4 regions of the Micromonospora sp. CA-246542 genome follow, and region 3 is predicted to be linked to each of the others. Evidence: riboswitches for the same ligand, from Rfam matches in the RefSeq annotation. Region 3 holds a riboswitch; each other region holds the start of a gene.
The links. A riboswitch is a leader RNA that binds a small molecule or an ion and turns the genes downstream of it on or off. The one in region 3 is predicted to bind cyclic di-AMP.
Positions count from the first base shown of each region.

Region 1: linked by a shared signal. The riboswitch ahead of ACQP0N_RS25275 (coiled-coil domain-containing protein) and the one ahead of ACQP0N_RS02920 (coiled-coil domain-containing protein) in region 3 are both predicted to bind cyclic di-AMP.
Region 2: linked by a shared signal. The riboswitch ahead of ACQP0N_RS11015 (C39 family peptidase) and the one ahead of ACQP0N_RS02920 (coiled-coil domain-containing protein) in region 3 are both predicted to bind cyclic di-AMP.
Region 4: linked by a shared signal. The riboswitch ahead of ACQP0N_RS00445 (NlpC/P60 family protein) and the one ahead of ACQP0N_RS02920 (coiled-coil domain-containing protein) in region 3 are both predicted to bind cyclic di-AMP.

Region 1 covers NZ_CP192040.1:5,466,366-5,473,872, forward strand. Annotated here, with positions in the region: gene ACQP0N_RS25245 (DUF3145 domain-containing protein) at 1-114, opposite strand, end outside; gene ACQP0N_RS25250 (hypothetical protein) at 422-751, shown strand; gene ACQP0N_RS25255 (carbonic anhydrase) at 814-1,506, opposite strand; gene ACQP0N_RS25260 (alpha/beta fold hydrolase) at 1,624-2,598, shown strand; gene ACQP0N_RS25265 (HelD family protein) at 2,706-4,823, shown strand; gene ACQP0N_RS25270 (cation diffusion facilitator family transporter) at 4,931-5,848, shown strand; cyclic di-AMP (ydaO/yuaA leader) riboswitch at 5,961-6,092, shown strand; gene ACQP0N_RS25275 (coiled-coil domain-containing protein) at 6,098-7,174, shown strand; gene ACQP0N_RS25280 (hypothetical protein) at 7,268-7,507, shown strand, end outside.
Region 2 covers NZ_CP192040.1:2,347,347-2,354,853, forward strand. Annotated here, with positions in the region: gene ACQP0N_RS11000 (acyltransferase family protein) at 1-663, shown strand, start outside; gene ACQP0N_RS11005 (hypothetical protein) at 847-1,320, shown strand; gene ACQP0N_RS11010 (hypothetical protein) at 1,439-2,209, shown strand; cyclic di-AMP (ydaO/yuaA leader) riboswitch at 2,495-2,635, shown strand; gene ACQP0N_RS11015 (C39 family peptidase) at 2,868-3,716, shown strand; gene ACQP0N_RS11020 (alpha/beta fold hydrolase) at 3,851-4,597, shown strand; gene ACQP0N_RS11025 (CDP-glycerol glycerophosphotransferase family protein) at 4,602-6,272, opposite strand; gene ACQP0N_RS11030 (D-ribitol-5-phosphate cytidylyltransferase) at 6,315-7,507, opposite strand, start outside.
Region 3 covers NZ_CP192040.1:600,391-607,897, reverse strand. Annotated here, with positions in the region: gene ACQP0N_RS02950 (heavy metal translocating P-type ATPase) at 1-1,047, opposite strand, end outside; gene ACQP0N_RS02945 (hypothetical protein) at 1,060-1,998, opposite strand; gene ACQP0N_RS02940 (heavy-metal-associated domain-containing protein) at 2,012-2,221, opposite strand; gene ACQP0N_RS02935 (metal-sensitive transcriptional regulator) at 2,317-2,613, shown strand; gene ACQP0N_RS02930 (heavy metal translocating P-type ATPase) at 2,621-4,660, opposite strand; partial or broken gene ACQP0N_RS02925 (YibE/F family protein) at 4,974-6,331, shown strand; cyclic di-AMP (ydaO/yuaA leader) riboswitch at 6,498-6,628, shown strand; gene ACQP0N_RS02920 (coiled-coil domain-containing protein) at 6,633-7,507, shown strand, end outside.
Region 4 covers NZ_CP192040.1:90,453-97,959, reverse strand. Annotated here, with positions in the region: gene ACQP0N_RS00470 (tetratricopeptide repeat protein) at 1-1,950, shown strand, start outside; tRNA gene ACQP0N_RS00465 (tRNA-Gly) at 2,431-2,504, opposite strand; gene ACQP0N_RS00460 (zinc metalloprotease) at 2,708-3,694, shown strand; gene ACQP0N_RS00455 (pyridoxamine 5'-phosphate oxidase family protein) at 3,768-4,316, opposite strand; gene dcd (dCTP deaminase) at 4,394-4,972, shown strand; gene ACQP0N_RS00445 (NlpC/P60 family protein) at 5,032-6,072, opposite strand; cyclic di-AMP (ydaO/yuaA leader) riboswitch at 6,085-6,220, opposite strand; gene ACQP0N_RS00440 (N-acetylmuramoyl-L-alanine amidase) at 6,457-7,507, shown strand, end outside.

The sequences.
Region 1 (7,507 bases), 2.2 Mb from region 3:
AGCCGTCCACTGCAGGTTGACCGGCGCGGCTAGGACGCGCGCGATCGCCCACTCGACGTGCGAGCACACGGCGAGCGGGGTCGAGTGGACGTATACGACGCCACGCGTTGGCACGGTGACCTCCCGGAGAGCGAGGTGCGTCTTCCCCTACGACCTCGTCCACCCGAGTGGTTGCTGCAACACATGATGACTGCTGTGACGGATGGTGCGCCAGGGAATCGGAAAAAACGCCTCCCGGAATAGCCGGACGGGTGGTCTCCGTTGCCTCTCAGGACACCGCGACGACCAGCCTGATGTCGTGGTCATGTACAGTTCCATCGGCGGCTTCTGCCGCGTTCCACCTCTGCGGGTCGACGCAGTGTCACCCGCACACAGCCCCCGGACGTCCAGTCCTCCCGTACGTCTTGCAAGGAGTACCTCCGTGGCGAGCAACACCTCTAAGACCGCGCGCGCGTCCGTCCGGGCCGGCCAGGCTGGCCAGGGTGGCGCCCTCAGCGTGCTGGGCGAGTTCAAGTACCTCATCCCGCTCAACGGCGGCAAGCACGCCTACGTGCGTAACCTGACCAACGGCAAGACCGCGCACCTGCGTACCGACTCCGACGCCTTCGTCGAGGAGATCCGGGCGCTGGCCGCCGCCGGCCACGCCGCCAAGATCCGGGCGGAGATCAACAACCTGGCCACCGTTCACCCGAACGACGGCTGGGAGGCCACCGAGAAGCGTCTGGTCGCGGCCGGCGTCTTCGAGGGCTGAGCCCTCCCCCACCGCACCATCGACCGCCCGCCGGGAGTTCCCGGCGGGCGGTCGTTCGTTTGTCAGGACGTTTCGAGCAGGGCGACCTCGCCGGTGCTCAGGTCGTAGAGGCCGCCCACCACGGCCACCCGGCCGGCGGCCACCGGCCCGGCCAACAGGTCGTCGACCCGCAGCGCGTCCACGGTGCGCCGGACGTGTCGGCGGACCGTGAGAGCGAGCACCGCCGGATCGTCCAGCCCCACCTCGACTACCGCCGGAGCGATCTCGTCGACCAGGTGGGCCAGCGACCCACCGGGGCGCTCGCCCGTGCGCAGGGCGTCCACGGTCGCGCCAACCGCACCGCACCGCTCGTGCCCGAGCACCATGACCAGCGGCACGCCGAGCTGGCCCACCACGTACTCGATGGAGCCGCACACCGCGCGGTCGAGCACGTGCCCGCCGGTGCGGATCACGCAGATCGCCCCGAAGGTCTGGTCGAAGATCGCCTCCAGCGGCACCCGCGAGTCGATGCAGCCGAGGACCACCGCGTACGGCTGCTGGTCTCCGGAGGCGGCCGCCGCGGCGGCGGTGACGTCGTGCCCGTGGATCGGCTGGCCGCTGACGAACCTCCGGTTGCCACCGAGCAGGTCGGCCAACGCGGCCCGGGGCGTGCCGCCGGCCTGCCGTCCCCGCCCCCCGGACCCGCCCGTCGGCGGAACCGGCGTCGCCCGCGCCGACTCCATGCCGTTCAGCTTGGCCCGCCGGCACACGGCCATGGGCGGGTCCGGGAATGTTCGCTCGACCGCGATTGGCGTGGCGTTCCGACGGGTAGCCGGTGTTACCGCCGGGTATCGGAGGTACGGCTGATGCCTGGGTGGCCCTGGGAGGTGGCGATGCCGGAGCGATTCGAAGTCGGTATGCCCGACGGCGTACGGCTGCACGTCGAGACCAGCGGTCCCGTGGACGCCCCGGTGACGGCGGTCCTCCTGCACGGCTGGACGCTGGACGGGCGCAGCTGGCACCGGCAGCTCGACGCGCTCACGTCGTCCTTCGGCGACTCGGTGCGGGTGGTCACCTACGACGCGCGGGGTCACGGCCGGTCGAGCTGCATGGCGCTGCCCACGGCCACCCTGGCCCAGCTCGGGGACGACCTGGCCGCCGTCCTCGACGCGGTCGCGCCGAGCGGTCGGGTGGTCCTGGTCGGGCACTCGATGGGCGGAATGACGATCATGGAGTACGCGCACCGCCACCGGGAGCACTTCGCCGCGCGTACGGCCGGCCTGGTCTTCGTCTCGACCACCGCCGAGGGGCACACGCACACCGTGTACGGGCTCTCGCCACGCATCGCCCGGCTGATCCGGCTCGCCGAGACGACCGGCGCCGGCGTGCTGGCCCGCTGCGGCTCGTGGCGAGCGCCCCGGGCGCTGCTCAACGCGCTGCAGCCGAGCATCCGGTGGATGCTCTTCGGCGACCGCTGCGATCCCTCCGACATCCGGTTGGTCACGTCGGCGGTGGCCCGCGCCTCGCTGCGCTCGATCGGCGGTTTCCGCGCCTCGATCGGCGCTCAGCACCGTCTGGACACCCTCGCCGCCCTGGCGCACCTGCCGGCCGCCGCCCTGGTCGGCGACCGGGACCGACTGACCCCGCCGCCGTGCGCCGAGTCGATCGCCGCCGTCCTGCCGGCCACCGAGCTGACCGTCTGCCCGGGCGCCGGCCACATGCTGATGATGGAGCGTCCGATTGAGGTGAACGCGGCCCTGACCGGCGTCCTGGGCCGGGTGCTCGCCGCGCCGCCGCACGGGCCCGGCCCGAGCGCCGCGCCGCCGCCGCGCGGTCAGGTCGTGGGCGCCGTCGCGGCGGGTCGCTGAGCACGTTCGCGCACCTCGGGCGCGGCGGGTCGGGTCGGGGGCCGTACCCTTCTGCGGTTGGCCCGCGCGGTTCGCGCCGTTTGCCGGCGACATCGAAGGAGCGTGCGTTGACCGACCAGACCGCCCTGGAGCAGGAGATCGCCGTCGAGCAACGGCACCTCGACCGGGTGTACGCCCGACTGGCCGAGCTGCGGCAGTCGGCGGTGCGCGCCGAGCGGGACGGCTACCGGATGGCGCGGGTGGGCACGTTCGGCGCGCTCGTCGAACGTGACGCGATGGTCTTTCACGCGGCACAGCGGCGGCACACCCTCGACGCCGAACACGAGGGGCTGGTCTTCGGCCGCCTGGACCTGCGCGACCGGCAGGTACTGCACGTCGGACGGCTCGGCATCCGTGACGAGGACGCCAGCACCCTCGTCGTCGACTGGCGGGCGCCGGCCGCGTCGGCGTTCTACCAGGCCACCCCCGCGCAGCCGCTGGGCGTCGTACGTCGCCGCACCATCCAGTCCCAGCGGGAGCGGGTCACCCGCATCGAGGACGACCTGCTCGATCCGGAGGCCGCCCCGGAGGGGATGACGGTCGTCGGTGACGGCGCGCTGCTGGCCACCCTCTCCCGGGCCACCGGTCGGGGCATGCGCGACATCGTGGCGACGATCCAGCGGGAGCAGGACGAGGCGATCAGGTCGCCCGGCTCCGGGGTGACGATCGTCGCGGGCGGTCCGGGCACCGGCAAGACGGCGGTCGCCCTGCACCGGGCGGCCTTCCTGCTCTACTCCGACCGCAGCCGGTACGCCGGTGGCGGCATCCTGGTGGTCGGGCCGTCGACCGTCTTCGTCGAGTACATCGCCTCGGTGCTGCCGTCGCTCGGTGAGGACACCGCGACCCTGCACTCGCTGGGCACCCTGTTCCCCGGGATGACGGCCACCCGAACCGATCCGCCCGAGGTGGCGGCGGTGAAGGGCTCGCTGCGCATGCGCCGGGTGCTGGAACGGGCGGCCCGCGACGCGGCACCGGGGGCTCCTGGCGAGCTGCGGCTGCTCTACCGGGGAGGGCTGCTGCGGTTGGACCGCCGCGAGCTGGACGCGATCCGGGACCGCGCGCTGCACCGTGGCGCCCGACGCAACGAGGTTCGCCGCGCCGGCTTCGACGGTGTCTTCGCCGCGCTGTGGGCGCAGGCCCGGCGCGTGAACATCAGCCGGCTGCCCGAGCAGCGGGCCTTCGAGGACGAGATCGCGGAGCGGCCGGAGTTCCGGGAGTTCCTCAAGGCCTGGTGGCCACGCCTGCACCCCCGGCACGTACTCGGCTGGCTGGCTCGACCGGATCGGCTGCGACGGTACGCCGGTGGGATCCTCTCCGGCGCGGAGATCCGGCTGCTCGGCACGGCGTACCAGAGTCTGGATTCCGAGGGCCTGACCATCGCGGACGTGGCGCTGCTCGACGAGCTGGACGCGCTGCTCGGCAAGCCGGTGAAACCGGCGCGGGCCCGGCGCGACCCGTTCCAGCTCGCGGGCGGCGTTCGTGAGCTGAGCACCGCGGCCGACCGGCAGCGGGCCGCCCGCGCGGCGGCCCGGGAGCGGCCGGAGGACTACCGGGAGTACGCGCACGTGGTCGTCGACGAGGCGCAGGACGTCTCGCCGATGCAGTGGCGGATGATCGGTCGGCGTGGGCGGTTGGCCTCGTGGACGGTGGTGGGCGACCCGGCGCAGACCGCCTGGACCGGTGACCCCGAGGAGCTGACCCGCTCCCGCGACCAGGCGCTGGGCCGGCGCAAACGGCACGAGTTCACGCTCACCACCAACTACCGCAACTCGGCGGAGATCTTCGCGGTGGCGGCGGCGGAGATCCGCCGGCTCTACCCGGACCTGCCCCTGCCGAGGGCCGTCCGCTCCACCGGCGTCGACCCGGTCGAGCTGGTGGTGCCGCCCGCCGGGCTCCAGGCCGCCGCCGTGCAGGCGGCCACCGGCCTGCTGGGCGAGGTCGACGGCACGGTCGGGGTGATCACGCCGGTCACCCGCCGCGACGAGGTCGCCGGTTGGCTCGACGCGCTCGGCGCGACGCGCTTGCAGGTGGTGACCAGCCTGGAGGCCAAGGGCATGGAGTACGACGGAGTCGTGCTGGTCGCACCCAGCGAGATCCGGGCCGATCCGGGCTCGGGTGTACGCACGCTCTACGTGGCGCTCTCCCGCGCCACCCAGCGGCTCACCACCGTCGACCCGACCGGCTGACCGTCGCGTTGGCATCGCCCGTGGGCGGCCCGCGCCCTACACTTGCACACATAGCGATGTGAGCATACATTTGACCGGGTCCCGGGCGGCGTCGGAGGGTGGGTTCCGTGGGAGCAGGACATGACCACCACCACGGGTCGGTCGCCAACGCCGCCCACCAGCATCGGGGACGGCTCTGGGCGGCCTTCGGACTGCTCGCTGCCCTGATGGTGGTCGAGGCGGTGACCGCCTTCCACACCGGCTCACTGGCACTGCTCTCCGACGCCGGGCACATGTTCACCGACGTGCTCGGCATCGGGATGGCGCTCGCCGCGATCACCGCCACGCGGCGGGCCACCGGCGACCCGCAACGCACCTTCGGGCTCTACCGCCTCGAAGTGCTCGCCGCGCTGGCCAACGCCGTCCTGCTCTCCGGCGTGGCGATCTACGTGGTGATCGAGGCGATCGGCCGGTTCGGCAACCCGCACCAGGTGCTCAGCGGTCCGATGCTCACGGTGGCCATCCTCGGCCTGCTCGCGAACGTGGTCGCCTTCGGGCTGCTGCGCGCCGGCGCCCGGGAGAGCATCAACCTCCAGGGCGCCTACCTGGAGGTGCTGGGCGACCTGCTCGGCTCGCTCGGCGTGATCGGCGCCGCGCTGCTGATCGCCGTCACCGACTGGTGGTGGGCCGATCCGCTGGTCGCGGTCGGGATCGGCGTGTTCATCCTGCCGCGCACCTGGCGGCTGGGGCGGGCCGCCGTACGCATCCTCGTGCAGGCCGCTCCGGAACACCTCCAGGTCACCGCCGTGCACGACCGACTGGCCGCGGTGCCCGGCGTGGTCGAGGTGCACGACCTGCACGTCTGGACGCTCACCTCGGGCATGGAGGTGGCCTCCGCACACCTGACCATGGCGCCCGGCGCGGAGGTCGGCGCGGTGCTCACCGCGGCGCGTACGGCCCTGCGCGACGACTTCCGCATCGAGCACGCCACGCTGCAGACCGAACCCGGTGCCGCCCCGGGCGCCTGCGGTTCCGTCGAGTGGTGACCGTCATCCTTCGTGACCGCGCAAGCACCTTCCGTCACAACGGCTGCACAGACCCCACCAGCACCGGTAGGCTCTGTCCCGGCCACCACCCGGCGGCGCCTCCCGGCGCCGGTGGCGGCCGTCGCCTAATCGCCCGACAGGGCGAACCGGGGAACCATGTTCCTGGGGTGCATCCGCGTCAGCGGTAGGGATCTTCCGTCCCGAACCCGTCAGCTAACCCGGTCGGCGGCTGACGGAAGGACATGCGTAGTGGCCCCAGCACGCCCACCCGCCGCCCGACTTGCGGCACTGATCGTCATGATGGTCACCCTCGGCGTCGCGCTTCCGGTCGGCGCCGCCACCGCCGCTGCCCCCGGCGGCCTGCGGGCCGCCGCCGCTCCCGACGGCGACGAGGAGGGCGGCACCCCGGCGCTACGGGCCCAGCTCGAGGCGGCCAGCAAGGGCTACCTGGACGCGAAGCGCGCGCTGGACACCTCGGTCCAGCGGCAGCAGCAGCTCGCGGTCAAGCTCAAGACCACCGAGGCCGAGATGACCGTACGCAACGGCAAGGTCGGCGAGATCGCCGGCGTCGCGTACCGCACCGGCCGACTCAGCACCGTCTCGGCCCTGCTCAACAGCAACACCCCCGAGGGTTTCATGGACCGGGCAGCCGCCCTCGACGTGGTGGCCGCCAACGAGGACCGGGTGCTGCGCGACCTGCACGCCACCCGGGACGAGGCGAACCGCACCCGCGTCGCCCTCGACGGCGAGATCCGGGAGCAGCGTAAGCAGGTCGAGGTGATGGCCAAGCGCAAGGAGCAGGCCGAGCGGGCGCTGACCGTCGCCAACGACAAGGCACGCGCCACCGCCGCCGCCGACACCGACACCGACTCCAACCGTGGCACCTCCACCGCCAACGCTCAACCCGCCCCCCGCAACTCCGACGGCTCCTGGCCGTCCGAGTCGTGCAGCATCAACGACCCCACCCCGGCCAGCGGCTGCATCACCCCCCGCACCCTGCACGCGCTCAACCAGGCCAAGGCCGCCGGCTTCACCCGGTACGTCTCCTGTCACCGCAACGGCGGCTCGGGCGAGCACCCCAAGGGCCGGGCCTGCGACTTCGCCGCGCAGAAGGGTGGCTTCGGCGGGATCGCCAGCGGCGGCGACAAGACGTACGGCAACAACCTGGCCGCGTACTTCATCCGCAACGCCGACCGGCTCGCGGTGCTCTACGTGATCTGGTTCAAGCAGATCTGGCTACCCAGCAGCGGCTGGAAGTCGTACAGCGGGGGGAACGGCGACCCCTCCAGCGACCACACCAACCACGTGCATCTGTCGGTGTACTGACCGCCGAGGCAGTCCGGGGTACGTCAGCGGGCGTACCCCGGACGTCGTCGCTGGTCGGACGACCACGCGGGATCGGGCCGGGAGCATTCGGGTATGCCGCGAATCGCGCCCCGCACCCGCAAGGCCCTGCTCACCCTGCACCTGGTCACCTCCCTCGGCTGGCTCGGGGCCGACCTGGTGCTGCTCACCCTCGGCATCGCGGCACAGCGCGGCGCCGACCCGGCGGTGCTCTACCCCGTCGCCGGGCTCGTCGGCACCGTGCTCTTCGCGCCGCTGAGCGTGCTCGTGTGGCTCGTCGGTGTCGCCAGCGCGCTGCTCACCCCCTGGGGCCTG
Region 2 (7,507 bases), 1.7 Mb from region 3:
CCGCTGTTGATCCTCGCGCTCTGGCCGGCGCAGCAGCTGGTGCCGGAGGCGAGCCGCTGGTGGTTCACCCAGATCTTCCCGCCGGTGCGGTCCCTGGAGTTCTGGCTGGGCGCGGTGGCGGCCGAGCTGATGCTCCGGGGCCGGTGGCGCGGGCCGGGACTGACCGCCGCCACCGCGATCTTCGTGGGCACCTGGGTGGCCGCCGCGCAGTGGATCCGCGCCGAGTTGTGGACCACGCTGCTCGCCGTCGCGTACCTGTTGGTGATCACCGCCGCCGCCGACGCCGACGTGCGCGACCGGCGCTCGCCGTGGCGCTCGCGCCCGCTGGTCTGGCTCGGTGAGGTCTCGTTCGCCTTCTACCTGGTGCACGTCCTGGTGATGACGAGCGTGCTCCGGCTCAGCGGCGACTGGGGGACCGGCTTTCGGGGTTGGCGAGGCCCGGCGGTGGTGCTCGGATTCCTGCTCGTGAACTTGGTCCTCGCCGGGTTGCTGCACCGCTTCGTGGAGACACCGATGATGCGCCGGCTCGCGCCACGCCGCCCGGGCCGCCCGCCGCTCGTTCCCCATCAGCGCACCACCTCGTCGGCCGGGAGCGGTGACGCCGGTGTGCCACCCGTGCCCGCCCGTCCAGACGCGCAAGATCGCGCTCGATCCTGGTTGTAGTGGTCTCGTCAGCCGAGTGAGGCCACTACATCAATGATCGAGCACGAACTTGACCGGCGCGGTGGCACCCACCAGCGCCGGCTGACGCCACCTGGTCCACGCTGGTCGGACGGGGTCGGCGCGGCGCTGGCCGACACGCCCGTCGCCGATGCGTCGGGGCGGTCCCGACGGTAGCGTGAGGACGTGCTCCCGGTCGCGCTCACCTGTCCCCTGTGGTGGGTGGCGCGCTGGGCGGCGCGGGTGCTGACCAGCCTCGCCGTGCTGTCGCTCGCCCTGGGCGCGGCCCCGGCGCTGCTGCCGGCATCGACCGCTGCGGCCCCGCCGCCCGCCATCGGGTCGCTCGCCCCCGCCGAGCCGCTCGGACCGCCGAACGCGGCCCTCTCCACGGTCCTCACCGACCGCGCCGTCACCGACCGCGCCGTCACCGACCGCGCCGTCACCGACCGCGCCGTCACCGACAGGGTCGGCGGGGTACGAGCCGCAGAGGTTGGCGCTGACGCCTCCGCGGGGTCGGTCGACCCGCAGCCCGCCCGGCACGGTGGTTCGGACGCGCTGCCTCGCCCACTGGCGGGCGTGACCTCGGCGCGCACGGGATCGGAGCGGCCCCTGCGAGCCGCAGGCTCGGCCACCCGGGCCCCCCGCGCCCCACCGGCCTAGCGGGTCGGTCACCGGCGGCGCCGCCGGGCCGAGCGCCGTCACCACACCTGACGACACACCGCCCGCACCCGCCCGTGCGGCATCCCATCGCTTACGTGCTCATGCCGAGGTGTCGATCATGGAAACCGTCGTCTTCTACCAGTTCCTGACCGAGGTGCCCCAGGCCGCCGCCATCTGGTCGGCCCTGTTCCTGTTGGCGCTGACGGTCCTCGCCGTCCTGGTGGCCCGTCCGGAGCGGGACTCGCCCGCGGCCGACCCCACGCCGCCGACACCCACCGCCCGCGAGATGGCCGTCGCCGAGATGGCCGACCTGCGCCGGTACGCCGAGGAGGTGGCCGTGGCCGCCGCCCGGGCGGCGCGGACCGCCCGACGGCGGCGCGCTGACTGGCTGGTCGCTCAGGACGAGGCGCAGCGGGCCTGGACGGCGTACGACGAGGCGGACACCGCCGCCCGTCGGGTCGCCGGTGCCGGGGCGTTGCCGACACCGCGTACCCCGCACACCCCCGCCGAGTACGCGGCCCGGGAGCGTTATCTGCACCGTGCCGCCATGGCGGCGCACTGGCGGGGGGAGTTGACCATGGCTCAGCTCGGCGACGTGTTCGGGAATCGGCGCGGCTGGGACCCCCGCCGGCACCCGGTCGAGCAGGAGACGCTGCTCATCCGGGCGATCCGTGACACCAGGCTGGCCGAGCACCGGACGGCCGTCCAGCGGGAGCGGTCGTCCTGGCGGGACGCCGAGGTGGCCGCCGAGTCGGCGCGCGTCCTCGCCGAGGAGGCGTACGTGGCGGCGGTCCGGTCGCGGCCGAGCCCGGCGTTCTCCCGGCGCACCGCGACGCGGCCGTCGCGTACGGCCCTCGTGGCACGCTGGCGTCCGGCCCGGGCCGGTTGAGCCCGATCTGTTATGTGAGGCGGGTCACCGGCAGCGGAAATCGGGCGGCGGGCATCATCGGCGGCCATTGCGCCCGCGATTGTGGCCGCGTTGTCGGCCACCTGTCCGGTTGTCGCCCACGGGTGCCGGCGGAACCCGTTGTCCCATCGAGTCACGTCAGCGGCAAAACGTGCAGAAATTGCTGGGCCAATCGATGTTTACGCAGGTGGGCGCGGCTTGGCAGAGTGCGCACCGGCCAGTACTGTCGTCCCGTCCGGTGCGGTTACCGATCGCAGGAGGCGACGCCGTGCCGACCCGCTCAATCGTGATCAACGAACCGGGGACCCACAGTAAGTCCGGGGTGAATCCGCGAGCCACGGCCCGCGGTAGGGCGATCTTCCCGCCCGAATCCGTCAGCTAACCCGGTAGGCGGTGACGGAAGGAGTTCCATCCTCGTGCAGCACCCCTCGACCCCCTTGTTGTTCCTCCGCCTCCACGGCGACGCGGTGTCCCCGCTCATCCGCCTCGTGACGGTGAGCTGACCCCCCGGGTCACCGCACTTCCCGCCCGGCGCGCCGGGCGTTCCCCTGAGCGGCTCATCATCCGCGGGCCACCGCCCGCGCGCTGACGCCTGCCCGGATGCCGGTCGGGCCCCGGTGTGCCGCTCTCCCTGTGAACCGTGGAGGACCTCGTGAAGCACACCCTGAAGCGCCAGCTCCGTCGCCTCGCGACCGAGCGCCCGTACCAGATCGTCGCCGCCTCCGCCGCGGCCCTCGCGATCGCCACCACCGCCGGCGCCCTGGTCGCCGGCGCCGACGACGCCCCGGCCGGCTCGCGCACCCCGACCACGGTCGCCGAGATGCGCAGTGACACCGTCGCCTCCCGTGGCGAACTCCGGTCCGCGGCCCCGTCGGCGAGCGTCGCACCGAGCACCGCCGCCCCGGCCACCAGCGCCGCGTCCCCCGTCGCGAAGGCCACGAGCAACCCGGACGTCACCCGGAAGCCGACGCCGCCGAAGCCGCCCGCGAAGAAGGTGCTCGACTACGACTACGAGGCGCAGAACACCTACTACAACTGCGGCCCGGCGGCCACCCGCAACGCGCTCAGCGCCAGCGGCATCGACCGCACCCAGGAGGAGCTCGGCGCCGAGCTGGGCACCACCGAGATGGGCACCAACTCGGCCGAGGACACCACCCGGGTGCTCAACGCCGAGGTGAAGGGCTCCCCGTACCGCACCCGCATGTTCGCGGGCACGCCCAGCCCGGCCCAGATGGACCGTCTTCAGGCCGACGTCGTCAAGGCCATCACCGATGGCCGGGGCGTGGTGGCCAACGTCGCCGGCGACGCCATCGACACCGAGGGCGGCTACCACTCCTACGGCGGTGGGCACTACATCGCCGTCGTCGGCTACAAGGACAACGGCCGTACCGTGCGGATCGCCGACTCGGCGAACGCCGCCGACCCGGCCTACTGGATCACCACGATCGACCTGGCGAACTGGATCGCCACCCGGGGTTACTCCGCCTGACCAACGCGCGACACCCCACGACGCCGCGGGCGCCGTCTCCCACGAGGGGCCGGCGCCCGCGGCGTTCCCGGGTCGGGGCGCGACGCGGGTGAACGGCTCTCGTACCGGGCCGCGAACCGTGGGAGACTGCGGCCGTGGTGGATGAATCGGGTGGTCAAGCCGACCGTGAGCCGATCCTGTTGCTGCTGCACGGCATGGGGGCGACGGGTGACGTGTGGCTGCCCTGGGCGCCACTCCTGGAGCACCACTGGCCCGGCCGATGGCTGGCGCCCGATCTCGCCGGTCACGGTTGGTCGGCGCCGCTGTCGTCGTACTCCTTCGAGGGTTTCGCCCAGCGGGTCGCCCAGGGCCTGGCCTCCGACGACCGTATCGTCGTGCTCGGGCACTCGCTCGGTGGCGTGGTCGGCCTGGCGCTGGCGGCCCGCGCCGCCGGCCTGCCGGTGGACGCGGTGGTGGGCTTGGGCATCAAGGCCGTCTGGGCGCCGGCCGAGCTGGCCCGCGCTGCGGACCTCGCCGCCCGCCCGGTGGGCTGGTTCACCAGCCGCACCGAGGCCGCCCGCCGGTATCTGCGGGTCGCCGGCCTCACCGGTCTGGTCCTCCCGGACCACCCGATGGTCGACGCCGGTCTGCGTCAGGTCGACGGCCGGTGGCGGCTCGCGATGGACAACGCCGCGTTCGCCGTCGGCGCGCCCGACCTGGCCGCGCTGCTCGCGGCGACCGACGTGCCGGTGGTGCTGGCCCGCGGGGAGCACGACCCGATGGTCACGGACGCCCAGCTCAAGGAGTACGGCGTACCGGTCGCCACGCTGGCCGGTCTCGGGCACAACGCGCACCTGGAGGATCCGGCGGCCGTGCTGGCGTTGCTGGACCCGTACCGTTGATCGGTCAGGCAGGTGCGGGCGCGGGTAGTTCCCGGGTCGAGGTCAGCTCGCGGCGGGCGGCGGTCAGGAAGCCCTCGGCGTACGACTCGGCCGGGAAGTCGCCCAGGTAGCGGCGGCGGGTGACCCAGCGGGCGTCGGCCAGCGGGTCGGTGTCCAGCAGGGCCGTGAGCACGGCGTCCACGTTGGACATGTCGCGCCGCAGCACGTAGCCCGAGCCGGCCAGTGGAAAGCGCTCGGTGAACCGGTCGCCCTCGTCACCCATGTCGGTGATGGCGTACGGCTTGCCGGAGTAGAGGTAGTCGGAGATCACCCCGGAGACGTCGGAGACCAGCGCGTCCGAGCGGTTGACGGACTCGGTCAGGCTCAGCTCCCGGGCCGCCGCGCCGAACAGGTGCTGCCGGCCGGTGCGGGCGCGGTCGGCGGCCAGCAGTTCGGTGAGCCGGCCCAACTGGCGTGCCGACGCGGGGTTCTGCGCCGTGTACGGATGCGCCCGCAGGATCACCGTCGCGCCGCGCCCCAGCAGCCGCCGCAGCAGCTCCTCGGCCACCGGCAGCGAGCAGTAGTCGGCGTCGGCGTGGTGCCCGGTCCAGGTCGGGGTGTAGAGCACCGTCGGGTGCGCGAGGCCGCGCGTCGGCTCCTCGCGTACCTCGATCGACTCGACCTGGGGGCGGCCCACCACGACGAACTTCTCCGCCGGGATCTGTACCCCGGCGCGGGCGTACCGGTCGATCGCCGCCGGCCCGGCCACGAAGATCCGGTCGAAGATGCCCGAGACCGGGTTGGCGCTGGGCGCCTTGTCGCTGTCGCCGTGGTGCAGTTGGACGTGGGTGAGCTGGGTGAACCGGATGCAGTGGCTGTTCTTCGCCCCGTGGTTGACGTAGAAGGCCACCCGCAGGCTCGGCACCAGCGCCTCGTCCATCGCGCGCAGCGTGGGGCAGTAGACCACCGGCGCGTCGGTGGCCGCGGCGATCGGCGCGACGAACTCCGGCTCACGGACCAGCACCAGGAAGGGCCGGCCGATCCGTTCGAGGTACGGCAGCCACATGGTGACCTGGTACTCGGAGCCGGGCGGTGCGGAGAAGTAGAGCAGGAACTCCGGCTCGTGCCGACGTAGCGCGCGGGCGACCTGCCCACCGCCGGCGGTCGGGCGGAACCGTCGCTTGGCCAGGTCCAGCGCGACCGCCCCGGCGCCGGCGGCCACCAGCAGGCTGGCGGCGAGCGCCACGACGGCCGGCAGGGTCGACGCGGCGGCGATCGCCACCACCGCGAGCAGCCCCAACAGGGCGACGCCGAGTCGGTCGGCGATCAGCGGGGTCCAGGCGCGTACCGGCAGGTTGGCGGCCCGGATCTCCAGGTTGCCGGCGGTACGCAGCGGCCCCACCAGCAGCACCAGCCCCAGCAGGACCAGCGCCGTCGCGGCCAGCGCCGGGTCGAAGCCGTCGTCGAGCCGTCGGGAGTAGCCGACCAGGATCGCCGCGGCGATCAGGGCGGTCTCGGCCACCAGGTCGGCGGCCGGTCGGATCCGCTGCTCAGCGGCCGCCGCCACCAGCGCGGCGACGGCCAGCGCCAGGCCCCACCCGGTGCTGCCGGTGAGGGCCAGCACGACGAAGGCCAGTACGGCGAGCCCGGTGCTCAGGCACCGGGCGGCCACCTTGCGAACCAGGTCACCACGCATGTCGCTCCGATCGCCGCCCTCGGTCTCGCGGTGCCGTCGGCGTCAGTTCGTCGACGCCGCGGCCGGCGTCTCGGACCGGTCCGGGCCGGCCTGCGCCGGCACGGACGGGCCGTCGCCGGGCGCCCGGCGTACGTCGATGACCTGACCGGTCAGGTCGGAGATCAACACGTCGAGCGAGGACTGCGCGACGGCCTCCGCGGCCAGCAGGGTGTTCTCCGGCTCCTCGCCGAAGGCCCGCGTACGCATGGGGGTGGCCGTCCGCTCCGGGTTGATGCAGTTGACCCGTACGCCGACGTCGGCCCACTCGTCGGCAAGCGCCTGGGTCAGGTTGACCAGGGCGGCCTTGGTGGACGAGTAGAGGGCGTAGCGGGCCCGACCCCGGGTGTACGAGCTGGAGGTGTAGAGCAGCAGCTGACCCTTGGTCTGTTGCAGGTACGGAAGGGCCTGCCGGGCGATGGTCACCGGGCCGACGAAGTTGACCTGCAAGACCCGGTCCATCGTCTCCTCGTCCATCTCGGCCAGGGCGCCCCGCTCCAGGATCCCGGCGGTGACCACCACGTGGTCGATCCGGCCGGTGGCCTCGAAGGCGGTCGTCAGCGCGGCCTCGACGTCCTCGGCGCGCTCGACGTGGGTGCCGGTGGTGGAGCGGCTGAACGGGAAGACCTGCGCGCCGTAGCGCCGCGCCAGCTCGGTCAGCTCGTGGCCGATCCCGTAGCTGCCGCCGAACACCACGATCGTGCGGCCCGTCAGCTCCTCGGTGTAGCTGCGGTGGTCGGTCAGCCGGGGCGCCTGCGCCGCCGCGAGCTGGAAGAGCTTGTCCGCCAGGTGCACGTCGACCGGGTGGGTGACCTTGATGTTCTCGTCCGAGCCGTCAATCACCTTGATCGGCGTGCCCGGCAGGTACCGCAGCACCACGCCGCAGTCGTCGGTGGCGGCGAAGTCGGGGTCGTCCTCGGCGATCCGGTACGCCTCGCGGATCGTGGGGGAGCGGAACGCCTGCGGGGTCTGTCCCCGGCGCAGCCGGGAGCGCACCGGAATGTCGGTGATGCAGTCGTTCTCGTCCACCTGGATGATCGTGTCGGCGGAGGGGATGGCGACGTCGACGGCGTCGTAGGTCCACAGCGCGTTGACGCACTCGCGGACGATCCGGCCGCTGAGCAGCGGGCGGACGGCGTCGTGGAAGAGGATGTTGCAGTCGGCCGGCCCGACGGCGTCGAGCGCGATCCGGGTGGTCG
Region 3 (7,507 bases):
CACCGCCGCCTTGCCGCTCTGCGCCTGCTCGACCAGGTCGGCCATCCGGGCGAGCTGCGTGTCCGCGCCGACCCGGGTGGCGGTGACGATCAGCCGCCCGCCCGCGTTGATCGTCGCGCCGACCACGGCGTCGCCCGGACCGACCTCGACCGGCACCGACTCACCGGTCAGCATGCTCGCGTCCACGGCGGACGTGCCCTCGTCGACGACACCGTCGGTAGCGATCTTCTCGCCGGGGCGGACCACGAACCGGTCACCGACGGCGAGCCGGTCCACCGGGACCCGGGTCTCGACCCCGTCCCGCAGCACCGCCACCTCCTTCGCGCCGAGGTCCAAAAGGGCGCGCAGGGCCGCACCGGCGGTCCGCTTGGACCGGGCCTCGAAGTAGCGACCGGCCAGGATGAACACCGTGACCCCGGCGGCGGCCTCCAGGTAGATGTTGCCGGCACCGTCGCCGCGGGTGATGGCGAAGCGGAACGGGTGCGTCATCCCGGGCAGGCCGGCGTCACCGAGGAAGAGCGCCCAGAGCGACCACCCGAACGCGGCGAGCGTGCCGAGCGAGACCAGCGTGTCCATGGTGGCCGCGCCGTGCCGCAGGTTGGTCCAGGCCGCGCGGTGGAACGGCAGCCCACCCCAGACGACCACCGGGGCGGCCAGCGTCAGCGAGAGCCACTGCCAGTAGTCGAACTGCCAGGGCGGCACCATGGCCAGCAGGACCACCGGCACGCTCAGGACCGCCGAGACCCACAGCCGGGTACGTGGACCGCGCAGCGGATCCTGCACCGGCGGCTCGGCGGTCGGCGGCGTCGGCAGGGCCGCCGTGTAGCCGGTCTTCTGGACGGTCTCGATCAGGTCGTCCGGGGTGACGTCGTCGGCGTACCGGACGGTCGCCTTCTCGGTGGCGTAGTTGACGGTGGCGCTCACCCCGTCCATGCGGTTGAGCTTCTTCTCGACCCGCGCGGCGCACGCGGCGCAGGTCATCCCCCCGATCGCCAGTTCGATCCGGTTCGGCGCCTCGGGCAACGGTCTGCTGCTGGTGGTGGTCATCGTCCGGTCCCGTCAGTCGTGCCCGTGCCCGGGGGTGCCGTGGTCGGCCCCGCCGGTCGGTGTCGGCTCGCCCGTCGCGGCGGGGGCAACGCCCGCCACGATGGTGAATTCGGCGGTGTGCACCCGCCCACCGTGCTGGAAGTCGAGGTAGAGCCGGTAGGCGCCGGCCGAGGGCACCTCGGCGTGGAAGGTGACGGCGGGGCCGGGCGGGGTGCGTCCGTCGCCGGGCGTCCCGTCCGGGTGCACGTGCAGGTACGCCAGATCGCCCCGACGCAGCGCCACCAGGTGCCCGTACGCACCCAGGTAGGGCTCCAGGTCGGTGACCGGCTGCCCGGCACGGCTCACCGTCAGGGTGAGCGCCGAGGTCCGGCCCGGCTCCGGCGTACCGGTCAGGGTGACGGTGTAACCGTCGACCGTGGTGCTGGCCGTCGGGGCGGGCAGCGGCCGCTCGGTCAGCTCGCCGGGGACGGTCACGTCCACGCCGAGGGTCAACGGCTCGCCCCCGGTCGGGGTGAAGTCGGCGAACGCCCGCCACTGCCCGGGGCCGGCCAGCGGGGTGGCGACCCGCCAGGTGCCGTCCGGGGCGAGATCGGGGTGGACGTGCCGGAAGCCGGACAGGTCCCGGCGGGCGACGATCAGGTGCATCCGTTTGTCGTGCGCGACGTCGTACCTGGTGACCGGCCGACCGTCCGGCCCGTCGATCCGGAAGGTGAACTGGCCGGCGGGCACGGTGACCGGTTGGAGCGTGTAGCCCCGGTCGGAGACGAGCAACCCGCCGGGAACGAGGTCGGCCACCTCGCCGCTCCCGGTGGGCCCCGAGGTGTGGGCGACGTCGGGCCGGCTCTGCGCGACCGGGTCGGCCGGGTCGACCACCCGGCCGACCCCGTACGCCGCGCCGAAGACCGCCGCGAGACCGAGGGCGAACGCGCCCAGCCTGGTCACCGTGGTCATCGCGGACCTCCGCTCACGCCTCGACGAGGTCGTAGCCGGCCTCGTCGACAGCGGCCCGGACGGCCTCGGTGTCCACGGGCTGCTCGCTGCTGACGGTGACCTGGCCGGTGGCGAGGTCGACCCGCACGTCGCGCACGCCCTCGATCGCGCCCACCTCGGCGCTGACCGCGCTGACGCAGTGCCCGCAGGTCATGCCCTGCACCTGGTACGTCGTGTCGACCATCGGACGTCTCCTCTCGTAGTACCGGTACCCGGTGGGGGTATGCCGGCAGGATCGGACATTACCATACCCCCTAGGGGTAGGCTATCCTCGTCGCCATGACCGCACCCACACCGATCCGCGGGTACACCGCCAGCAAGGACCAACTGCTCGCGCGCCTGCGCCGGGTGGAGGGACAGGTCCGGGGCATCGAGAAGATGGTCGACGACGACCGCTACTGCATCGACGTGCTCACCCAGATCTCCGCGATCCAGGCCGCGCTCGACAAGGTGGCCCTGGGCCTGCTCGACGGGCACGCCCGGCACTGCATGCACGAGGGGGCGGCCGAGGGCCGGGCCGACGAGATGGCCACCGAGATGATGGCGGCCGTCGGCCGACTCATGAAGCGCGGCTGAGCGCGCCTCACTTCCGCCCGGAATCGAGACGTACCCGGCGCAGCAACTGCGCGTTGAGCGCCACCACGATGGTGGACGCGGACATCAGCACGGCCGCCACCGCCGGGCTCAGCGCCACCCCGGCCCCGGCGAGCACCCCCGCCGCCAGCGGCAACGCCACCACGTTGTAGCTCGCGGCCCAGGCCAGGTTCTGCCGCATCTTGCGGTACGACGCCCGGGAGAGCCGGACCACGGCCCCGACGCCGCGCGGATCGGACGACGCCAGCACGACCCCGGCGGACTCGATCGCGACGTCGGTGCCCGCCCCGATCGCGATGCCCACGTCGGCGCGGGCCAGCGCCGGCGCGTCGTTCACCCCGTCACCGACCATCGCCACGGTCAGCCCGCGCCGCTGGAGTTCCGCCACCCGGCTGTCCTTGTCGGCCGGCAGCACCTCGGCGAAGACCTCGTCCACCCCGGCCCGGAAGCCGAGGTCGGCAGCGACCGACTCGGCCACCGACCGCGCGTCCCCGGTGATCATGGCGATGGTGCGGACGCCATCCGCCCGCAGCTCGGCGATGGCCTCGCGGGCCTCCGGGCGTACCGCGTCGGTGAGCGCGAACGCCCCGAGCACCGTGTCCGGCAACCGCAGGAGATACAGCACCACGGCTCCGCGTGACGACCAGCGCCCGGTCGCCTCCCGCAGCCCGTCCGGCAGTGGTCCACCCCGCTCACGCAGCAGGGCCGGCCCGCCCACCGCGTACTCCGTACCGTCGATGGTGGCCCGCACCCCGCGGCCCGGAAGCGAGCGGAAGCCGGCGGCACGGGCCGGCCCACCCGGCCCGGCCGCCGCCACGATCGCGCGGGCCAGCGGATGTTCGCTGTCGGACTCGACACCGGCGGCGATCCGCAACGCCTCGTCGCGGCCCACGCCGGGGGCCGTCACCAGGTCGGTGACCTCGTGCTCGCCCCGGGTCAGCGTGCCGGTCTTGTCGAACAGCACCGCGTCGACGGACCGCATCCGCTCCAACGCGAGCCGGTCCTTCACCAGGATCCCGCTTCGTGCCGCCAGCGCCGTGGAGAGCGCGACGACGAGCGGGATGGCCAGGCCGAGCGCGTGCGGGCAGGCGATCACCAGAACGGTGACGGTACGCACCACCGCCTCGTCGGGCTCACCGAGCGCGGTCCAGACCACCAGGGTGAGCACGGCGGTACCGGCGGCCACGTAGAACAGCGCGGCGGCGAACCGGTCGGCGAGCAGTTGAGCCTGCCCGCCCGAGCGCTGTGCCTGCGCGACCATGCGCTGGATGCCCGCGAGCGCGGTCTCGTCGCCCAGCGCCTCGACACGGACCCGGATCGCCGAATCGGTGGCGACCGTGCCGGCCACCACCCGATCGCCCGCCGACCGGGCGACCGGACGCGACTCTCCCGTGATCATCGATTCGTCCAACTCCGCGTCACCGTCGACGACCCGGCCGTCGGCCGGAACCCGACCCCCGGGTCGGACCAGCACCACGTCGTCGACCCGCAGCCCGTCGACCGGTACGCGCTCGACCCGCCCGTCCGCCGCCACCCGCTCGGCCTCGTCGGGCAGCAGCGCCGCCAGTGCCGCGAGCGCCCCACGGGCCTGCCCGATGGCCTTCATCTCCTGCCAGTGCCCGAGCAGCATGATGGTGACCAGCGCGGCCAACTCCCACCAGAAGTCCAGGTCGAAGGCACCCAGGCTGGTCGCCAGCGACGCGGTGTACGCCACGGTGATCGCCATCGCGACCAGCAGCATCATGCCCGGCGCGCGGTCCCGGATCTCCCGTACCGCGCCGACCAGGAACGGCCAGCCACCCCAGAGGAACACCACCGAACCGAGCACCGGCCCCACCCAGGAGCGACCCGGCACGTCCAGCCGGAGCCCGAGCCGGTCCACCACCAGGTCACTGGTCAGGACCACCGGAACGGTGAGCACCAGACAGACCCAGAACCGCCGACGGAACATGGCGGGGTCGTGCCCGGCGTGCTTGTCGTGCCCGGCGTGCTTGTCGTGCCGTCGGTGCTCGGTGGGTGGCTCAGGCATGACTCCACCATCCCGCCGCGCCCGGGGCGGTGTCAGCGGTTCGACTCCCCCGATGCGTCCACACGCCCTGCAACCTCCAGGCGCGCTGGTTAGCATCGTCCGGCGATGACCCACCGGATTCCGCCGCCGAGACGGGCGACGGCGCCGCCACGGCGCGGCCCCGTACGGCGCCGACCGGGCCACTTCATCACTCTCCGTGATTGTCGGGTCGTCAGGCGGCGAACCGACGCGCTCGTGCCCGCCTTCGTCCGGCGGAACTGAACCGCACAGGCCGCCGGCACGTACCCCGCACCGGATCGTTGGGAGTCTCGCATTGGGTTCCGACCACAGCCATTCCGCTCGTCCCGCCCCGCCCCGGGTACGACGGATCCTTGTCGCGACGGTGGTGCCGCTCTTCGTGGCCACCGTCGTCGCCGCCGTGGTGCTGTGGCCCCGGGACGGCGCACCGAAGAGCGGCGGCGGCGCGGACCTGCCGCGCCACCACGGCACGGTGACCCGGGTGGTGACCGAACCGTGCCCGCCCTCGACGAGCCCGGAGGGCACGCCGAGCAGCGGGCCGTGCGGCACGGTGGACGTACTCCTCGAAGACGGGCCGCGCGCCGACCGGCAGGTGAGCACGCCCGTCCCCGCCGGGCCCGGAGCGCCTCGGGTCGAGGTGGGCGACGACGTCGTCCTGGTCGAGCTGACCGATCCGACCGATCCCACCATCAGCACCTGGAACATCGCCGAGCACCAACGCGGGACGCCGCTGGTGTGGCTCGTGGTGGTCTTCGCCGCCGCCATCGTCGCGTTCGGCCGGTGGCGGGGCCTGGCCGCGCTCGCCGGCCTGGCCGCCAGCTTCGCCATCCTGCTCACCTTCGTGTTACCGGCCATCGGCGCGGGCCGGTCACCGCTGCTGGTGGCGGTGGTCGGCGCGGCCCTGATCATGTTCGTGGTGCTCTACCTGACACACGGAGTGACCGCGCAGACCTCCGTCGCGGTCCTCGGCACCCTGGGCAGTCTGGTGCTCACCGGTGTCCTCGCGACCATCGCCACGGCCGCCACCCAGCTCACCGGCTTCGGCAGCGAGGACGCCACCACGCTCTCGATGTTCCAGGCGGATGTGGACCTGCGCGGCCTGCTGCTCGCCGGGATCATCATCGGCTCACTCGGGGTACTCGACGACGTGACCGTCACCCAGGCCGCCACCGTCACCGAGCTGGCGAACGCCAACCCCGGGCTGAGTCGACGACAGCTCTACCGGGCCGCCACCCGGGTCGGCCGGGCCCACATCGCCTCCACGGTCAACACCATCGTCCTGGCGTACGCGGGCGCGTCACTGCCGCTGCTGCTCCTGCTCACCGCCGATTCGCGCCCCATCGGGCAGATCCTGACCAGCGAGTTCCTCGCCCAGGAGATCGTCCGCAGCGCGGTCGCCACGCTCGGCCTGATCGCCGCCGTACCCCTCACCACCGGGCTGGCCGCCGTGGTGACCGCGGCCGGGTCGACGGCCACGCCCGGCGCGGACCCCCGCCACCGCGCCCCCGCGCGGACCGCGCGGAGGCGCTCGCCGCTCTCAGTTCCCCGCCGGCGGGGAGGGCCGACCGGCCCGATCCACAGCGGAACGCACCCCCATCCACCGCCACCACCGGGTGGCCAGAGCCGAACAGGAGCACGGATACGGCATGGTGACACTCCTCAGCGTGACCGGATCGGGCACCCGCCCTGAGAACCGCGTCACTGGTCACTCAACGCCATGGCGAAATGACGCTTTTAGTCGGCATCAGGACGTAGCTCAGGCGGTGGACTCTCGGGTAACCTCGCTGCCGGTCACCGACGAAGGCGCGCAGCGGCGCCTGCGGTGCCACCGCCCAATCGCCAACCGGCGAGCCGGGGACCCAGGCACCTGGGGTGAATCCGCGACAGCGGTAGGGGCCACTTCCGCCCCGAACCCGTCAGCTAACCCGGTCGGCGGTCGACGGAAGGGAAGATTGTGACGGCACCCCTACGCCGCTGGTTGACACCCGTGGTGGCCGTGTTCGCTGCGCTGACCGTGCTCGCCGGGCCCCTCCCGGCCCACGCCGCCCCGACGACCCCCACACCGTCCGGGCACGAGGAGGACGGCGACGAGCCCAAGCTGCTCACCGACGTCATCGAGCAGACCAACCGGGACTACGTGGCGGCCAAGTCCAAACTGGACAAGTCCAAGAAGCGGCAGCTCGAACTGGCGGCCGAGGTCGACCGGGCGAAGGCCGACCTGGCCGCGCTGGCCCCGCAGGTCGCGCAGATCGCCGCTCAGTCGTACCGGACCGGACGGGTCGGCGCGATCGCGATGCTGCTGGAGGCCGACGCCCCGGACTCGTTCGTCCAGCGGGCCGCGGCGCTCGACGAGATGAACATGGTCAACGAGAAGAAGCTCGCCGAGGTCAACGCCGTGAAGTCCCGCGCCGAGCAGGCCAAGCTGTTGCTCGACGCGGAGGTACGGGAGCAGCAGAAGCAGACCGCGCTGATGGCGAAGGACAAGCGCGACGCGGACAAGGCGCTCGCGCTGGTCGGCGGCAAGGGCTTCACCGGCGGCCTGGTGGACGCCACCTCTCCGGTCGCCCGGATCGGCCCGGGTCGCACCGCCGACGGCGACTGGAAGGCGCAGTCGTGCAGCGAGAAGGACCCGACCACCTCCGGCTGCGTCACGCCGCGCACGCTGCACGCGTACAAGGAGGTCAAGCGGGCCGGATTCAACCGGTTCGTGGGCTGCCACCGCAACGGCGGACCGTACGAGCACCCGAAGGGCCGCGCCTGTGACTGGTCGTTGCAGAAGAGCGGCTTCAGCCCGTGGCACAACGACGACACCCGGATGTACGGCAACAA
Region 4 (7,507 bases), 510 kb from region 3:
ACGGATCTCGAGCGCATCAACCAGGTCATCGAGTACAGCCACGGCAAACTCAACCCCACGATCCAGCATTCACTGCTGCTGCTGGCACCATTCACCGCCAGCATCCCCGCACCGTTCCTCGACGCCTACCAGCAGTTGCTTGCCGACCACGAGGCGGTCGAAGCCCTCGGCCCGATCGACCTCACGGCGGCGGTCGCCGAAACCGTCCGGGTCGGACTAGCCACCTCCCACCCCCACCTGACCGGCTGGGTGCAGATCCTGCCGGTGCTGCCCTACTTCCTACGTACCCGCATCAACGACCACCCCGAACTCCACAATGCCGCCCAGGATGCGCATTACCAGCTCTACGGCGGCATCGGGAATCTGATTTACCGGATGCTCACCTCACCGGAGCCGCGACAGCGCGAGACCGGACACGCGACGGCGCGCACCGAGTACGCCAACCTCATCGCCGCCCTCGATCACGGACTTCACACTGGCCAAGTTGTCCTCCCCATCGTTCAGGCGGTAGAGGAGTACCTCGACCAGACCAAACAACAGGACACCCGCCGGCACGTGCTCGACAGCGCTATCGCCGCCCCCCGCGACCCCGACCGCGAAGACCTACGCCGCGAATCCGCCGCCCTGCATCACCTGGCTGGCATCGTCGCCCAGGATCAGCGGCGCTTCGACAAAGCCGAAGCCCACTACAAGCAGGCCCTGACCATCTTCCTGGAGTTCGCTGACAGGTCCAGCGCCGCCCTCACCTACGGCCAGCTCGGCAGAGTCGCGCAGGATCAGCGGCGCTTCGACGAAGCCGCAGCCCACTACAACCAGGCCCTGACCATTTTCCTGGAGTTCAACGACCGGCACCACACCGCCGGCACCTACCACAATCTGGGCAGGGTCGCGCAGGACCAGCGGCGCTTCGACGAAGCCGAAGCCCGCTACAAGCAGGCCCTGACCATCAAGCTGGCGTCCGGTGATCGGCCCAGCGCTGCCCTCACCTACCACCAACTCGGCGTTGTCGCGCACAATCAGCGGCGCTTCGACGAAGCGGCAGCCCACTACAACCAGGCCCTGACCATCAAGCTGGAGTTCAACGACCGGCACAGCGCAGCCAGCACCTACCACCAGCTCGGCGTCGTCGCCCAGGATCAGCGGCGCTTCGACGAAGCCGAAGCCCACTACAAGCAGGCCCTGACCATCTACCTGGAGTTCAACGACCGGCACAGCACCGCCGGGATCTACCACAATCTCGGCGTTGTCGCCCGGGATCAGGGGCGCTTCGACAAAGCCGAAGCCCACTACAACCGGGCCCTGACCATCTACCTGGAGTTCAACGACCGGCACAGCGCGGCCGGCATCTACCACAATCTGGGCAGGGTCGCGCAGGACCAGCGGCGGTTCGACGAAGCCGAAGCCCACTACAACCAGGCCCTGACCATCTACCTGGAGTTCAACGACCGGCACAACGCGGCCGGCATCTACCACCAGCTCGGCGTTGTCGCGCAAATTCAGCGGCGCTTCGACGAAGCCGAGGCCCACTACAACCAGGCCCTGACCATCTACCTGGAGCTCGACGACCGGAACAACGCGGCCGGCACCTATCACAATCTCGGCAGGGTCGCGCAGGATCAGCGGCGCCTCGACGAAGCCGAAGCCCACTTCAACCAGGCCCTGACCATCTACCTAGGGCTCAACGACCGGCACAACACCGCCAGCACCTACCACCGGCTCGGCCTGGTCGCTCAGGATCAGCGGCTCTTCGACAATGCAGCCCGCGCGTTGTTCAGAGCGGCTGCCAACTGGCGATCGCTGTACGGCCAGTGGCCCAGAGAGACGGTGACCGAGCTGAAGCAGCTGCGGCAACAGATGAGTCCAAACGACTTTCGTCGGATACTCCAAGACAACCTGTCTCCCGACCTCGTCGATGCGCTTAACGGGGCTGTCGACGATGTCACCGAATGAGATAGCCGCTGCCATCCCGCATGCCCTCGAGCCGCCCTCGCTGAAAGCGGGCCGCCGTCCGGCCCGCCACCTCAAGCGGACCTTGCGCCGCTCTTACTCCCAGAACGCCCTGAGGTAGCGCGACTCAGTGGCTTCGACCGGCCTGCCCGGTTCCGTTTCCACGACCTGCAGCACAGCGGAACATCGTCGCCTCCCGCGCCGGAGCCAGCCCCGCTGACCTGTTGGCCCGGATGGTTCACGCCTACACCCGCGCCGCGCTACACGACACAAGCCGTCCATGGCACGCCGCGTCGTCAGTGCTGTCGACGCGATCGAGCGGTCAAGGCCGCCCGGCGCAAGCCGAGCAAGCGCAAGGTCGAGCGGGTTGCCGAGGGCGACGGACCGGCGCCGAGGTGAGCTAATGGCCCGTCCCTGTTTCAGCATGACCTGGAACCACGGAAGCCCTGGCGGGACGTCTGTCCTGACCAGGGCTTCCGTGCGTGGAGCGGGTGACGGGAATCGAACCCGCACTGTCAGCTTGGGAAGCTGATGTTCTGCCATTGAACTACACCCGCAGGCGGCACCACTGTACCCGAGTCGTCGCAGCCGTGCACCCAGCCACCCCCACGCGCCGACCGCCCCCGCTCGCCCCCAAAGAAGTTTCCAGACGGCAACATATGGCCGTTCTCAAATGCGTCGATGAGTTGTAACGTCTGCCACACGTTCCCAGCCACGGCGTGACACACCCCCTGCCGCGCCGCCAGAAAGAGGTGGGCTCATGGGACTCCGTCCCAAACTGCTGACCCGGCGTGTCGCCGGCGTCGCGTCGACGACCCTCGCGCTCCTGCTCAGCACCGCTGCGGTGGGCGTCGTTCCGGCCGCTTCGGCCTTCTCCCCGGCACCGGGCGGCGCCTGCGCGGAGCCGGCCGACAGCCACGCCAACGCCCGGGCGAAGCCCGGCGCGGGGGCCCTGCACGAACCGAACGAGCTGACCGCCAAGCAGGTCCGCGAGCGGGACGCCGACCTCGCGGCGGCGCTGCGCGAGCGGGCCAACTACCGGGCCGGCGCCGGCGCCACGACGCTGGCAGCCACGGTCACCATCCCGGTGGTGGTGCACGTGATCCAGGAGAACAGCACCCGGGCCGGCGGCAACATCCCCGACTCGATGATCACCTCGCAGATCAGCGTCCTGAACCAGGCCTACGCGGGCGGGACCGGCGGCGCGGCCACCGCCTTCGCCTTCCGACTCGACTCGATCAACCGGGTGACGAACCCGTCCTGGTACCCGATCGTCGAAGGCTCGTCGGCGGAGCGGTCGATGAAGTCGTCGCTGCGGGTCGGCGGCAAGAACACGCTCAACATCTACCTCGGCGAGTTGAGCGACGACCTCTTGGGCTGGGCGACCTTCCCGCAGCGCAGGCTCAGCAGCATGGATGGCGTGGTCGCGCTGAGCGAGTCGCTGCCGGGCGGCACCGCCACCAACTACAACCAGGGCGACACCGGCACCCACGAGGTCGGCCACTGGCTGAACCTCTACCACACCTTCCAGGGTGGCTGCGGCGGCTCGGGTGACGGCGTCAGCGACACCCCGGCCGAGGCGTCGCCTGCGTACGAGTGCCCGACCGGCCGGAACACCTGCTCGGCGGCCGGCCTGGACCCGATCACCAACTTCATGGACTACACCTACGACTCGTGCATGTACCAGTTCACCGCGGGTCAGGCGAGCCGCATGCTGACCGCGTGGAACGCGTACCGCGCGGCCTAGCTCCTCGCGTACACCAGGTGCCGGCTCCGTCACGACGGAGCCGGCACCGGCGTATCTGCCCCCAGGGCCGTGGTCAGGCGGCCGTGCACTGGACGTCGCGGCTGCGACGGGTCGGGCGCGTCTGCGGTACGGGGGAAGGCGCGGCCGCCGCGGGCGGGGTCTGCGGATCGAGCCAGACCTGGACGGCCGGGCGCCCCACGGCGATGCCCAGGCCGTGCTGGTCGCGACGGGTCAGCATCGCCACGTCGACGGTGAACTCGAACAGCCGCCAGTCGGCCCGCGGCTCGGCCCGGGCGCTCTGCGCCAGCCGGGCCACCCGGACCGGATCGTTGACCGGCCAGGCGTGGCCCGCCACGTACGCCTCGTCGTCGCTCTCCTCGGGAGGGAACGAGTGCAGCGCGTATCGGCCATCCCGTTCGAGGTCCCGGCGCTTCGGCGAGTCGATGATGAAGCAGAACAGACCCTCGTCGGTGATGACCGGGGAGACCGGATGGACCCGGGGCCCACCGTCGGCACGGACCGTGGCCAGATAGCCGAAGCCCGGCCCGTACTGCTGCAGGAGAACGCGAATGCCGTCGGCGAGGCGGGGCTCGTCGGCGGCGAAATCGGACCAGGAAGCCATGCGAGCATTCTATCGAACAAATGTACGAGGAGCGACCTCGACACGCTGGTCACCGCCCACCTCGCTATGGTGGTCCGATGCTGCTCTCCGACCGTGACCTGGTCTCCGAGATCAAGGCCGGCACGCTGGGCCTGGAGCCGTTCGAGCCCACCTTGGTCCAACCATCCAGCATCGACGTACGACTCGACCGGCTGTTCCGGGTCTTCAACAACCATCTCTACACCCACATCGACCCGGCCATGCAGCAGGACGACCTGACCTCGGTGGTCGAGGTGCCCGACGGCGAGCCGTTCGTGCTGCACCCGGGAGAGTTCGTGCTCGCCTCGACGCTGGAGGTGATCTCGCTCGGCGACCAGCTCGCCGGCCGACTGGAGGGCAAGAGCTCACTGGGCCGCCTCGGCCTGCTCACCCACTCCACCGCCGGGTTCATCGACCCGGGCTTCTCCGGGCACGTGACGCTGGAGCTGTCCAACGTGGCGAACCTGCCGATCACCCTCTGGCCGGGCATGAAGATCGGTCAGCTCTGCATCTTCCGGCTCTCGTCGCCGGCCGAGCACCCGTACGGCTCGGTGGTCTACGGGTCGCGTTACCAGGGTCAGCGAGGCCCGACGCCCAGCCGCTCCTGGCAGAACTGGCGCGCCTGGCCGACCCGTTAGGAGACGACTCAGGCCCGCCGCGAGCGGATCGCGACGGGCCTGACTGCGTCCCGCTTCGGTCAGCCGGGGCGGCCGTAGCTGTGGATGGGCCCGTCGTCGACCTTCTTCATCTTGACGGGCACACCGGCCTGGGAGGCGTGCACCACCCAGCCGTTGCCGACGTACATCCCGACGTGGTGGATGTCGCTGTAGTAGAAGACCAGGTCACCGGGGCGCAGGTCGCCCTTGCTGACGTTCTTGGTCACCCGGCTCTGCGCGGCGGCGTTGTGCGGCAGCGACACACCGGCCTTCGCCCAGGCGGCCAGCATCAGCCCGGAGCAGTCGTACGAGTTCGGCCCCTCGGCGCCCCACACGTACGGCTTGCCGATCTGGGCGCAGGCGAACTTGACCGCGATACCGGCACCGCCACCCGGGTAGCTGGCCGGGCAGGGCGCGGGACGCAGCGGACCGCCGCCGCCGCTGCCGTACACCTTGAGGCGCAGCTTCTGCAGCCGGTCGATCTCCTCGTTGATCTGCTTCTTCTTTGCCGCCAACTGGGCCTCGGTGCGGGTCAGCTGGACCACCATCTCGTCCAGCGGCGCCTTCTGCCGGGCCAGTTCGTTGCGCAGGTCGGCGACCTGGCGGACGTCCTCCTGCTGGTTGTGGGCGAAGCGGTCGAGCATTTCGAGCTGACCGACCATCTCGCTGGGCGACCGGCTGCCGAGCATCGTGTTGACGGTCGACAGGTTCTCACCCATGTACGCGCGGACGGCCAGCGCGCTGACCTTGTCCATCGCGGCGTCGACCTGGCGCTCCAGCGGCGCGATGCGGGCGGCGAGCGCGTCGGCCTGCTTGCGCTTGAGGGCCAGGTCGGCACGGGTGGCGTTGTGCCGCTCGATGATCGGTTCGAGCTTGTTCCAGTCGTCGTCGATCTGGCGTTCGATCTCGGCGACGGACGGATCGGCGTGGGCCACCGTGGCGCTGCCGGTCAGGACGACGGCGACGCCGACCAGGGCGGCGAGAACGGTGGTGAAGCGGGACCAGCGTGGACGCGGCACGGTCGACGGCGGGTCGGCCGGAGCCGACCGTCCGAACGACGGCCGCGGGGCTTGGAGGGCCACCGGGTTCCGTACTCCTTCTTCCTGACCGCCTACCGGGTTAGCTGACGGGTTCGGGCGGGAAGTGGGCGCCCTACCGCAGGAACTGCGGATTCACCCCGAGGAACCTGGGTCCCCGGCTCGCTCGCGAGCGACTCGGCGGTGTCGGTCCGTTACCGCCCGGGGTGGGCAGACCTGCTACCGGGCCGACGAATGACCAGAGTAGAGACGGCCGTTACCGATCCGCAACCCGTGCGGCCGTGACACTCCGTACTGATTGCAGCGGGCCATCGAACCGATGTGAAGATTTCTTACCGCACGTTTCGAAACATGGAAAGGTATTGACGCGGACTCCCGGGCAGGGCGAAGGTGACCGCAACCGACACCAGTTCACATGTAGGGGGTTCGATGAAACGTCCGACCCTGCTCGCCGTCGCGCTCGTCACCGCCACGGCGGCCGTACCGTTGCCCGCCGGCCCGGCCACCGCGGCCCCCGCCGCCGACCGCCAGCAGCAGTACGCCGCCGCAGCGACCGAGTACGGCGTGCCCATCGACGTACTGCTCGGCGTCTCCTACCTGGAGTCCCGCTGGGACAGCAACGCCGGCACGCCGAGCACCAGCGGCGGCTACGGCCCGATGCACCTGACCGATGCCCGGCACGTGGCCGCCCTACCCGGGCGCGGTCACCACGACGCCCCGGGAGAGGATCCGCGCGGCGACGAGTCCCGTCGTGCTCTCGCACCGGCGCCCGCCGCCGGGGACGCGCCGCCCAGCGCCGCGCTGCAGACCGTGGACGCCGCCGCCGCGCTCACCGGCGCCACCACCGAGGCGCTGCGTACCGACCCGACGACGAACCTCCGGGGTGGGGCGGCGCTGCTGGCCGCGTACCAACGGGAGGTCGGCGCCCCGGTCGGAGTCGGCACCGACCCGGCCACCTGGTACGGCGCGGTGGCCCGCTATGCCGGCGCGGACAGCGCCGATGCCGCGGCAGCCTTCGCCGACGAGGTCTTCACCACGATCGGCGCCGGCGAGACGCGGGTGACCGACGACGGCCAGCGGGTCACGCTGCCGGCCCGGGCGGTACGACCCGAGCGGGCCTGGCTGGACCGACTGGGACTGCGCCGGCTCGCCCGCCCGGACGGGTTGGAGTGCCCGAGCACCGTGTCCTGTGAGTGGATCCCGGCGCCCTACGCGGCGTTCGGCGACGGCGACTACGGCAACCACGACCTGTCCGACCGGCCCGCCCGGCAGAAGATCGAGTACATCGTCATCCACGACACCGAGGCGAGTTGGGCGACCACCCTGCAACTCGTCCAGGACCCGACCTACGTGAGCTGGCACTACTCGCTGCGCTCGGTGGACGGACAGATCGCCCAGCACGTCAAGACCAAGGACGTCGCCTGGCACGCCGGCAACTGGTACGTCAACGCCAAGTCGATCGGGTTGGAACACGAGGGCT